2 regions of the Microbispora cellulosiformans genome follow, and region 2 is predicted to be linked to the other one. Evidence: riboswitches for the same ligand, from Rfam matches in the RefSeq annotation. Region 2 holds a riboswitch; the other holds the start of a gene.
The links. A riboswitch is a leader RNA that binds a small molecule or an ion and turns the genes downstream of it on or off. The one in region 2 is predicted to bind thiamine pyrophosphate.
Positions count from the first base shown of each region.

Region 1 (4,185 bases), on a different contig from region 2:
GGCCCGGCTCACAGCGGGACGGCCGACAGGCGCGCCTTGAGAGCCGCGGCCGCGGCTCCGGGGTCCTCGGCCTCGGTGACGGCCCTGACGACCACCGCCCGGCGCACGCCGTGCGCCATCACCTCGTCGAGGTTGTCCGGGCCGATGCCGCCGATGCCGAACCACGGCCGGTCGGTGCCCAGGCTCGCGGCGTGCTCCAGCAGCGCGGGGCCGGGCGCCGGACGGCCCGGCTTGGTCGGCGTGGGCCACACCGGCCCGCAGCAGAAGTAGTCCACGCCCGGCTCCACCGCGGCGGCCGATGCCTCGGCCGCCGAGTGGGTCGACCTGCCGACGAGCACGCCGGAGCCCAGGATCTCCCGGGCCACGGGGACCGGGAGGTCGTCCTGACCGAGGTGCAGGATGTCCGGCCGGGCGGCGTACGCGACGTCCGCCCGGTCGTTTACCGCCAGCAGCGCGCCGTGCCGGTCGCATGCCGCGCGGAACACCTCCAGCAGGCCCAGCTCCTCGCGGGCCTCCAGGCCCTTCTCCCGCAGCTGGACGATGTCCACGCCGCCGGCCAGGACCGCGTCGAGGAAGTCCTCGAGGTCGCCGCGGTCCCTCCTGCCGTCGGTGCAGAGGTAGAGCCTGGCCTGCGCGAGCCGTCGCCGGGTGTCGTTCACCCGACCAACAATGCCATGCGGCGGGCGGTCAGAAGCCCAGCGCCTGGGCCCTGCGCTTGACCTCGGTGTGCCGGCCCTTGACGATCGCGTCGATCGGTGACCCCGGCAACGAGTCGTCGGGGGTGAACAACCAGCGGATCGACTCCACCTCGTCGTACCCGGCGTCGGCCAGGACGGTGAGCGTGCCGGGCAGGCCCTTGAGCACGTCGCCGTGGGCGACGAACACCGACGGGATCTGCGGCTGGCCGCCTCCACTCCGCCGGGCGCCGACGAGCTTCTTGTCCTTCAGTAGCTGCTTGGTGCGGCCGATGCTGAGCCCCAGCTTCTCGGCGGCCTGCGGAAGTGGGAGCCACTCCCCTACGAGCTGGTCGGTCTCCCGGTCGATCTGCGCAACAGTAAGCGTCACGGAACCACCATTACCACATGCGAGCCGCCGGGAAACACCTCGATTACGCCATAATGCAGTCGCGGAGCGGCACGGCGGCATCGGCCACCCGCCGGGGGTCGAGCCTCCGGCCGCCCTCCACCAGGCGGCGGCCCTGCACCACGTCGCGCGGCCGGTCCACGGTGAACACCGCGGCCAGCCGGTCCTCCGGGGTCAGCCAGCACACCGCCCACTTCCCGTCCGCCCGCGGGTCGCCGCGCAGCAGCATCCGGTCGTCCGGGGTCGGGTGGCCGGCGAACTGCAGCATGTGGTCGAACTGCTCCGACCAGAAGTACGGCACCGGATCGTAGACCGCCTCCTCGCCCAGCAGCGTGGCGGCGGCCGTGTCGGGGGCCTGGAGCGCGGTGTCCCAGTGTTCGACCCGCAGCCGGGTGCCGAACCTGCGCGACCACCAGTTGGCGCAGTCGCCCACCGCGACCACGTTCGGCAGCGACGTGCGCAGGTGCTCGTCGACGAGCACGCCGTTGTCGAGCCGTACGGCCGAGCCCTTGAGCCAGTGGACGGAGGGGCGCACCCCGACGCCGGAGACCACCACGTCGGCGGGCACCCGCGCGCCGGACATGAGCGTGAGCCCGTCGGCGTCCACCGTCCCGACCATCGCGCCCAGGCGCAGCTCGACGCCGGCCCGGGCGTACCAGCCGATCGTGTGACAGCCGACCGCCGGGCCGATCGCGGCGGCGAGCGGGCTCTCCCCCGCCTCCACCACCGTCACCGCGCACCCCGCCTTGGCCGCCGCCGTCGCGACCTCGGCACCGATCCAGCCGGCGCCGACGACGGCCACGCGGGCGCCGGGCACCAGCCGCTCGCGCAGCGCGAGCGCGTCGTCGATCGTGCGCAGCACGTGCTGGTGACCCTCGCCCCGCAGCCGGACCGGGGTGGCGCCGGTGGCGATGACCAGGCCGTCGTACTCCAGCTCGCCCTCGGTCGTCTCCAGCACGCCGTCCCGCAGGCCCTTGGCGGCCGTGCCGAGGCACAGCCGCACGTCCATGGCGTCGAGGTCGGAGTCGACCACGGTGGAGTCGGCGTCGCCGAGCAGCACCGCCTTCGACAGCGGCGGGCGGTCATAGGGGCGATGGTGTTCCTCGCCGATGAGCGTGATGCGCCCGGTGAACCCCCGGGACCTCAGCGCCTCGATGCTTCGCACGCCGGCCAGGCCGGCACCCACCACCACGACGTGATCCACGCCTTGACCATAGATTGTCAACAGGGGACCTGGCCAACGGGCTCCCCATAACGAGTTGGGCAAGGAGCGCGCACATCCCGGGCAGCCCCGATTGTGAGCCAGGTCACGCCCGTGCCCGCGAGTGGCGAACCGGGCGATCCGCCGGTATCCGCCACGTACTACGCTGTGGGGCGTAAGACGCGCGGGAGCCCGGCGGACCGGGCTGAGAGGAGAGCGTTCGGCTCTCGACCGCCCACCACCTGATCCGGGTAATGCCGGCGAAGGGAGCGCGGTGTCCTCCACACGGCCCTCCGGGAGCGAGCCCGGCCACGACGTCGTGATCGTGGGAGGCGGCGTGGCGGGCCTCGCCGCCGCCTGGCGTACGGCGCGGCGCGGCCTTTCCGTTGCCGTGGTGGACCCCGCGCCGGGAAGCGGCGCCACCCACGCCGCCGCCGGGATGCTCGCGCCGGTCAGCGAGGTGACCTACACGGAGGAGCCGCTGCTGCGGCTCGGGCTGGCGTCGCTGGCCACCTGGCCGGCGTTCCGGGCGGAGCTGGAGGACGAGTCCGGCGCCGAGCTCGACTACCGCACCGAGGGCACGCTGGAGGTCGCCCGCGGCACGGACGACATGGCCGTCCTCGACGACCTCGCGGCCTTCGAGCGCACGCTCGGCCTGCGGGTCGAACGGCTGACCGGGCGCGAGTGCCGCTCCTTCGAGCCGATGCTGTCCCCCTCGGTGCGCGGCGGGCTGCTGGCCCGCGACGACGCCTGGGTCGACCCCCGCAGGCTCGTGCGCGCGCTGCTGACCGCGTTCGAGAAGGCGGGCGGCACGCTGGTGGCCGAGCGCGCCGCCGGGATCGTCCTCCCCGGGCGGGGCTCCCCGTCGGTGCGGCTGACGTCCGGCGGGACCGTCCCGGCCGGCCGGATCGTGGTGGCCGCCGGATCGTGGTCGGCCGCCCTGCTCCCCGGCCTGCCCGTACGGCCGGTGAAGGGGCAGATCCTCCGGCTGCGGGGCCCTCGGGGGTTCCTCACCCGGTGCGTACGGGGGCTGGTGCACGGCTCCCCCGCCTACCTGGTCCCCCGGGGCGACGGCGAGATCGTCCTGGGCGCCACCTCCGAGGAGCTGGGATACGACGCGCGGGTCACCGCCGGCGGGGTGTACGAGCTGCTGCGCGACGCCCGCGAACTGGTGCCCGGCCTCACCGAGCTCGAACTGGCCGAGACGGCCGTCGGCTTCCGCCCGGGGACCCCGGACAACCTTCCGCTCATCGGCCCCACCGGGCCCCCCGGCGTCCTCGCGGCGACCGGGCACGGCCGGAACGGCGTGCTGCTGGCCCCGGTCACCGCCGAGGCCGTCGCCGCGCTCCTCACCGGCGGCGCGGTGCCGGAGGCCGCCCTGTCCTGCGACCCAGGGAGATTCCACTCATGAAGGTCACGATCAACGGAGGCCCGGCCGAGCTGCCGGAGGGGGCGACGGTGGGCGACGCCGTACGGACCCTCACGGCGCTCACGTCGGGCGTCGCGGTGGCGGTCAACGGCGAGGTGGTGAGCCGCGGCGCCTGGGACTCCACACGGGTGGAGGACGGCGACGGCGTCGAGGTGCTCACCGCGGTGCAGGGTGGTTGAAGGGAGGATGACGGGAATGACGGAACAGGACGCCTCCGGCGACGTCTTCGTGCTCGGCGGGGAGAAGTTCGCCTCGCGGCTGATCATGGGGACCGGCGGCGCGCCGTCGCTGGAGGTGCTCGACCAGGCGCTGGAGGCCTCCGGCACCGAGCTGACCACCGTCGCGATGCGCAGGCTGGACCCGGCCGCCCGCGGCTCGGTGCTCGACCTGCTGCGGTCGAGGGACATCAAGGTGCTGCCGAACACGGCCGGCTGCTTCACGGCCGGCGAGGCCGTGCTGACCGCCCGGCTGG
Region 1 is NZ_VYTZ01000003.1:292,753-296,937, reverse strand. Features, by position in the region: gene thiE (thiamine phosphate synthase) at 9-659, opposite strand; gene F5972_RS09390 (Rv2175c family DNA-binding protein) at 688-1,065, opposite strand; gene F5972_RS09385 (NAD(P)/FAD-dependent oxidoreductase) at 1,109-2,287, opposite strand; TPP riboswitch at 2,461-2,570, shown strand; gene thiO (glycine oxidase ThiO) at 2,559-3,695, shown strand; gene thiS (sulfur carrier protein ThiS) at 3,692-3,892, shown strand; gene F5972_RS09370 (thiazole synthase) at 3,900-4,185, shown strand, end outside.
Region 1: another riboswitch for thiamine pyrophosphate. It lies ahead of thiO (glycine oxidase ThiO); the one in region 2 lies ahead of F5972_RS13190 (purine-cytosine permease family protein).

Region 2 (4,185 bases):
CGTGCCCTGACGGCTGCGATTAGTGTGGGGGCATGCCGGAGCTGCCCGAGGTCGAGGCGCTCGCCGGGTTCCTCCGCGAGCACGCCGTCGGCCACGCGATCATCGGGGTCGACGTGACCGCCTTCCAGGCGCTCAAGACCGTCGACCCGCCCGTCACCTCGCTCGGCGGACTGCCGATCACCGCTGTGGCCAGGCACGGCAAGTTCCTGGACCTCGACTGTGACGGCCTGCACCTCGTCACGCACCTGGCGCGCGGCGGCTGGCTGCGCTGGCGCGACGACCTCACGGGCGCGCGGCCGGTGCGGCCCGGGAAGGGCCCGCTCGCGGTCCGCGTACGGCTGTCGCCCGGCGAGGACGGCCGCGCCCCCGGGTTCGAGCTGACCGAGGCGGGCACGCAGAAGCGCCTCGCCGTGTACGTGGTGCGGGACCCCCGCGACGTCCCCGGGGTGGCCGGGCTCGGGCCCGACCCGCTCGCCGAGGGCTTCACACCCGACCTGCTCAAGACGATCGTGGGCGGGAGCCGGGCCCAGATCAAGGGCCTGCTGCGCGACCAGAAGGTGATCGCGGGCATCGGCAACGCCTACTCCGACGAGGTGCTGCACGTCGCGCGGATGTCCCCGTTCAAGGTCGCCGGGACGCTGACCGACGGCCAGATCGCCGACCTGCACGACGCGATCGTGAACACGCTCCGGGACGCGGTCGAGCGGGCGCGCGGCCTGGCGGCCAAGGACCTCAAGTCGGAGAAGAAGTCGGGCCTGCGCGTGCACGGCCGCACCGGCGAGCCCTGCGAGGTGTGCGGCGACACGATCCGGGAGGTGGCGTTCGCCGACTCGTCGCTGCAGTACTGCCCGACCTGCCAGACGGGCGGCAAACCGCTGGCCGACCGGCGGCTGTCGCGCCTGCTGAAGTAGGCCCGCGAGCCCGGCGGAGGTGACGTCAGGCGCGGAGGAACTCGGCGATCGGCTCGGCCTGGCCGAAGACGGCGTGACCGACCCCGGGGAGCAGGCGCACGGTCGCGTGCGGGACGCACTTGCGAACCCGCCGCGCGGTCTGGTGAGAGTCGATCATCGCGTCGCGGTCGCCGGCGATGACGAGCACCGGCATGGTGAGGCCGCGCAACGCGTCGTCGGAGAACACCGGGAGCTTCTCCCTGCGCGGGTTGAAGTGCGTGAACGTCAGGACGACGGCGTCGAGCGCCTGCCGGTCCCGCTCCCCGTCCAGGCCCGCGACGGTCATCGCCGACTCGCGCAGCCCGCCGTCTCGCCCCCGGAACGGACGGGTCAACAGGGCCTTGAGGATCCAGCCGACCTTCTGCCGTCCCACGCCGCCGGGGCAGATCAGGGCAAGCCGAGTCACCCGTTCCGGACGGCGTACGGCGTGGTCGAGGGCCGTCCAGCCGCCGAGCGAGGTGCCGACGACCGCGGCCCGGGTGACGCCGAGCCCGTCCAGCACGTCGTCCAGCCAGAGCGCCACGGCGCCGGAGTTCAGGGCGGGGCGTGAGGGCGCGCTCAGGCCCGGCTCGCCGACGAGGTCGACGGCGTACGTGCGGAAGTGCCGGGACCAGGTGGAGACGTCACCCCGCCACATGGACGCGTTGGCGCCCGAGCCGTGCAGCAGCACGAGAGGCGGCGCGTCCGGGGGGCCGGAGACGAGGACGAACGTCTCGCCCTCGCGGGTCGGCACCCGTACGTGCTCGGCTGGAACCGGCCAGGCGTCCAGCACCCGCCGGTAGTGGTCGAGGATCTCACGTCGACCGGCTTCGGATTTGTAGACCATCACTCCTCAAACGTACGTCATATGGAGCCATATAGGGAAGTTTGGGGAGTGAGAGTGCTCTGGTGGATGCGGCCCGTGGATCACCGTGGGTCACAGCTCCCGGCACGGGCCCGCGCATCGGTGGTGTGCCGCCAGAATGGGCGCATGACATTGCCGGAAATCGCCCCCGACGCCCTGCCCGAGGGCGCGTACCTGCTGGACGTCCGTGAGGACGAGGAGTGGCGGGCGGGACACGCCCCGGACGCCGTGCACATCCCGCTCGGCGAGTTGCAGGCGCGGGTGGACGAGGTGCCGCTCGACCGGCCGGTCTACGTCGTCTGCCGGGTCGGCGGGAGGTCGGCGCACGCCGCCATGTGGCTCAACCACATCGGCCGGGAGGCCGTCAACGTGGACGGCGGGATGCGGTCCTGGGCCGCCGCCGGGCGTCCGATGGTGAGCGAGCTCGGAGGGGACCCCTACGTCGCGTAGGAAAACGGTCAAAGTAGTGTCATAATCCCAAAGACATCGTCAATACCCGCGGGAGCTCGGGCGTGACCGGGCTGAGAGGGCGGATCGAACTCGTGCCGCCGACCGCATGAACCTGTCCGGATAATGCCGGCGTAGGGAGCGTGTGATGGCCGCCGTCGTCGACGACGTGCATGCGGAGGTTCCGCTCACCCTGGACGAGGAGGTCCCGAAAACCCTCGGCCTGCTCGACCAGGGGGCGTTCTGGGCAAATCTCGGCGTCAGCCTCCTCGGCTTCTCGGGGGCGTTGTTCCTGCTCGACCCCCTGGGCGGCAGGCCCCTGACGTTCACCGCCGCGGTGCTGGCCGCCGTGATCGGCAGCCTCGTCGGCACCGCGATGGTCGGCCTCGCGGCGATCCCCGGCGCGCGGACCGGCCGGCCCGCGATGGTGCTGCTGCGCGGCCTGTTCGGGGCCCGCCTGTCGTACGTCCCGACCGTGCTGAACATCGTGCAGATGCTCGGCTGGGGCGCGTTCGAGCTGTGGGTGATCGCGCAGGGCGCGCAGGCGCTGTCGGGGACGGCGGTGCCGTACGCGGTGTGGGCGGTCGCGGCCGGGGCGCTGACGATCGCGCTGACGATCCGGCCGCTCGGCGCGCTGCGCCTGCTGCGCCGCTACGTCACCGCGGGCGTCGTGGTCGCGATGATCTGGCTGTCGGTCGCCCTCTTCACCCGCGGGCCCTCCGTGGGCGGCGGCTCCTGGGACGCCTTCGCCCCGGCCGTCGACTACGTGATCGCGCTGTCGGTGTCGTGGGTGCCGATGGCCGCCGACTACGCCCGGCACTCCCGGTCGAGCGGCGCGGCGTTCACCGGGGTGGTGGCGGGTTACACGATCGCGCAGGTCGCCTGCCTGGCCCTCGGCATCGCCGCGCTCGCGCTGGTCGGCAACGACCCCGACAAGGTGTGGGACCCGTTCGTGGCCGCACCGCTCGGGGTCCTGTTCTTCGGCGTCCTGGTGCTGCGGGAGGCCGACCAGTCGTTCGCGAACGTCTACTCGACGACCGTGTCGATCCAGAACCTCGCGCCGCGCTGGGACCGCCGGGTGATCTCGGTCGTGATCGGCGTGCTCACCACGTTGATCGCGCTGCTGGCCGACGTGAACTCCTACGGCGCGTTCCTCACCGTGATCGGGGCGGTCTTCGTGCCGATGTTCGCGGTCCTCGTGGTCGACTACTTCCTGCTCGGCGGAGCCTCCCGGTGGAACACGGCCGAGGACGCCCCCTCGCGGTGGCTCATGGTCGCGCCGTGGGTCCTCGGGTTCGCGGCGTACTGGATCGTGGCGGTCACCCCGACCGTCGCCTGGTGGGACGGCCTCTGGGCCGACGTGCGCAGCGCTGTCGGGTTCGTCCACCAGCCGTGGATGAACGCCGCGCTCGCCGCGTTCTGCGTCGCCGCGCTGGTGACGGCGGCGCTGTCCGTGCCCGGCCGTCTCGCCCGGCGCCGGGCCTGACCGTACGGAGCCCGGCCGTACGGGGCCTGATCGTACGGCCGGTCAGGGCAGTGCGCCCTCCAGGCGGAGCAGGTGTTCCTTCGCCGCCTTGCCGCCCGCGTACCCGCCGAGCGAGTCCGGCCCCTCCACGGCCCGATGGCAGGGCAGGAGCAGGCAGAGCGGGTTGCCGGCCAGCGCGTTCGCCACCGCGCGCGGCGCCTGCGGCCGCCCGATCCGCTCGGCCATCTCCTGGTAGGTGGTCACGCCCCCGTACGGCACGCCCGGCATCAGCTGGACCACGGTGCGGGAGAAGCCGGTGACCAGGCGCGGGTCCACGGAGAGCGAGAAGGTGCGCAGCCGGCCGGCGAAGTACGCGTCGAGCTCGCGGCGCAGGGGATCGAGGCGGCGCGGGTCGGGCCCGATGAATGAGCCGACGGAGCGGGTCACCCGGGCGAAGACCGCGTGCTCGTCCTCGTAGG
Region 2 is NZ_VYTZ01000004.1:431,750-435,934, forward strand. Features, by position in the region: gene F5972_RS13170 (TenA family protein) at 1-10, shown strand, start outside; gene F5972_RS13175 (Fpg/Nei family DNA glycosylase) at 33-911, shown strand; gene F5972_RS13180 (alpha/beta fold hydrolase) at 937-1,776, opposite strand; gene F5972_RS13185 (rhodanese-like domain-containing protein) at 1,921-2,244, shown strand; TPP riboswitch at 2,283-2,399, shown strand; gene F5972_RS13190 (purine-cytosine permease family protein) at 2,390-3,727, shown strand; gene F5972_RS13195 (methylated-DNA--[protein]-cysteine S-methyltransferase) at 3,770-4,185, opposite strand, start outside.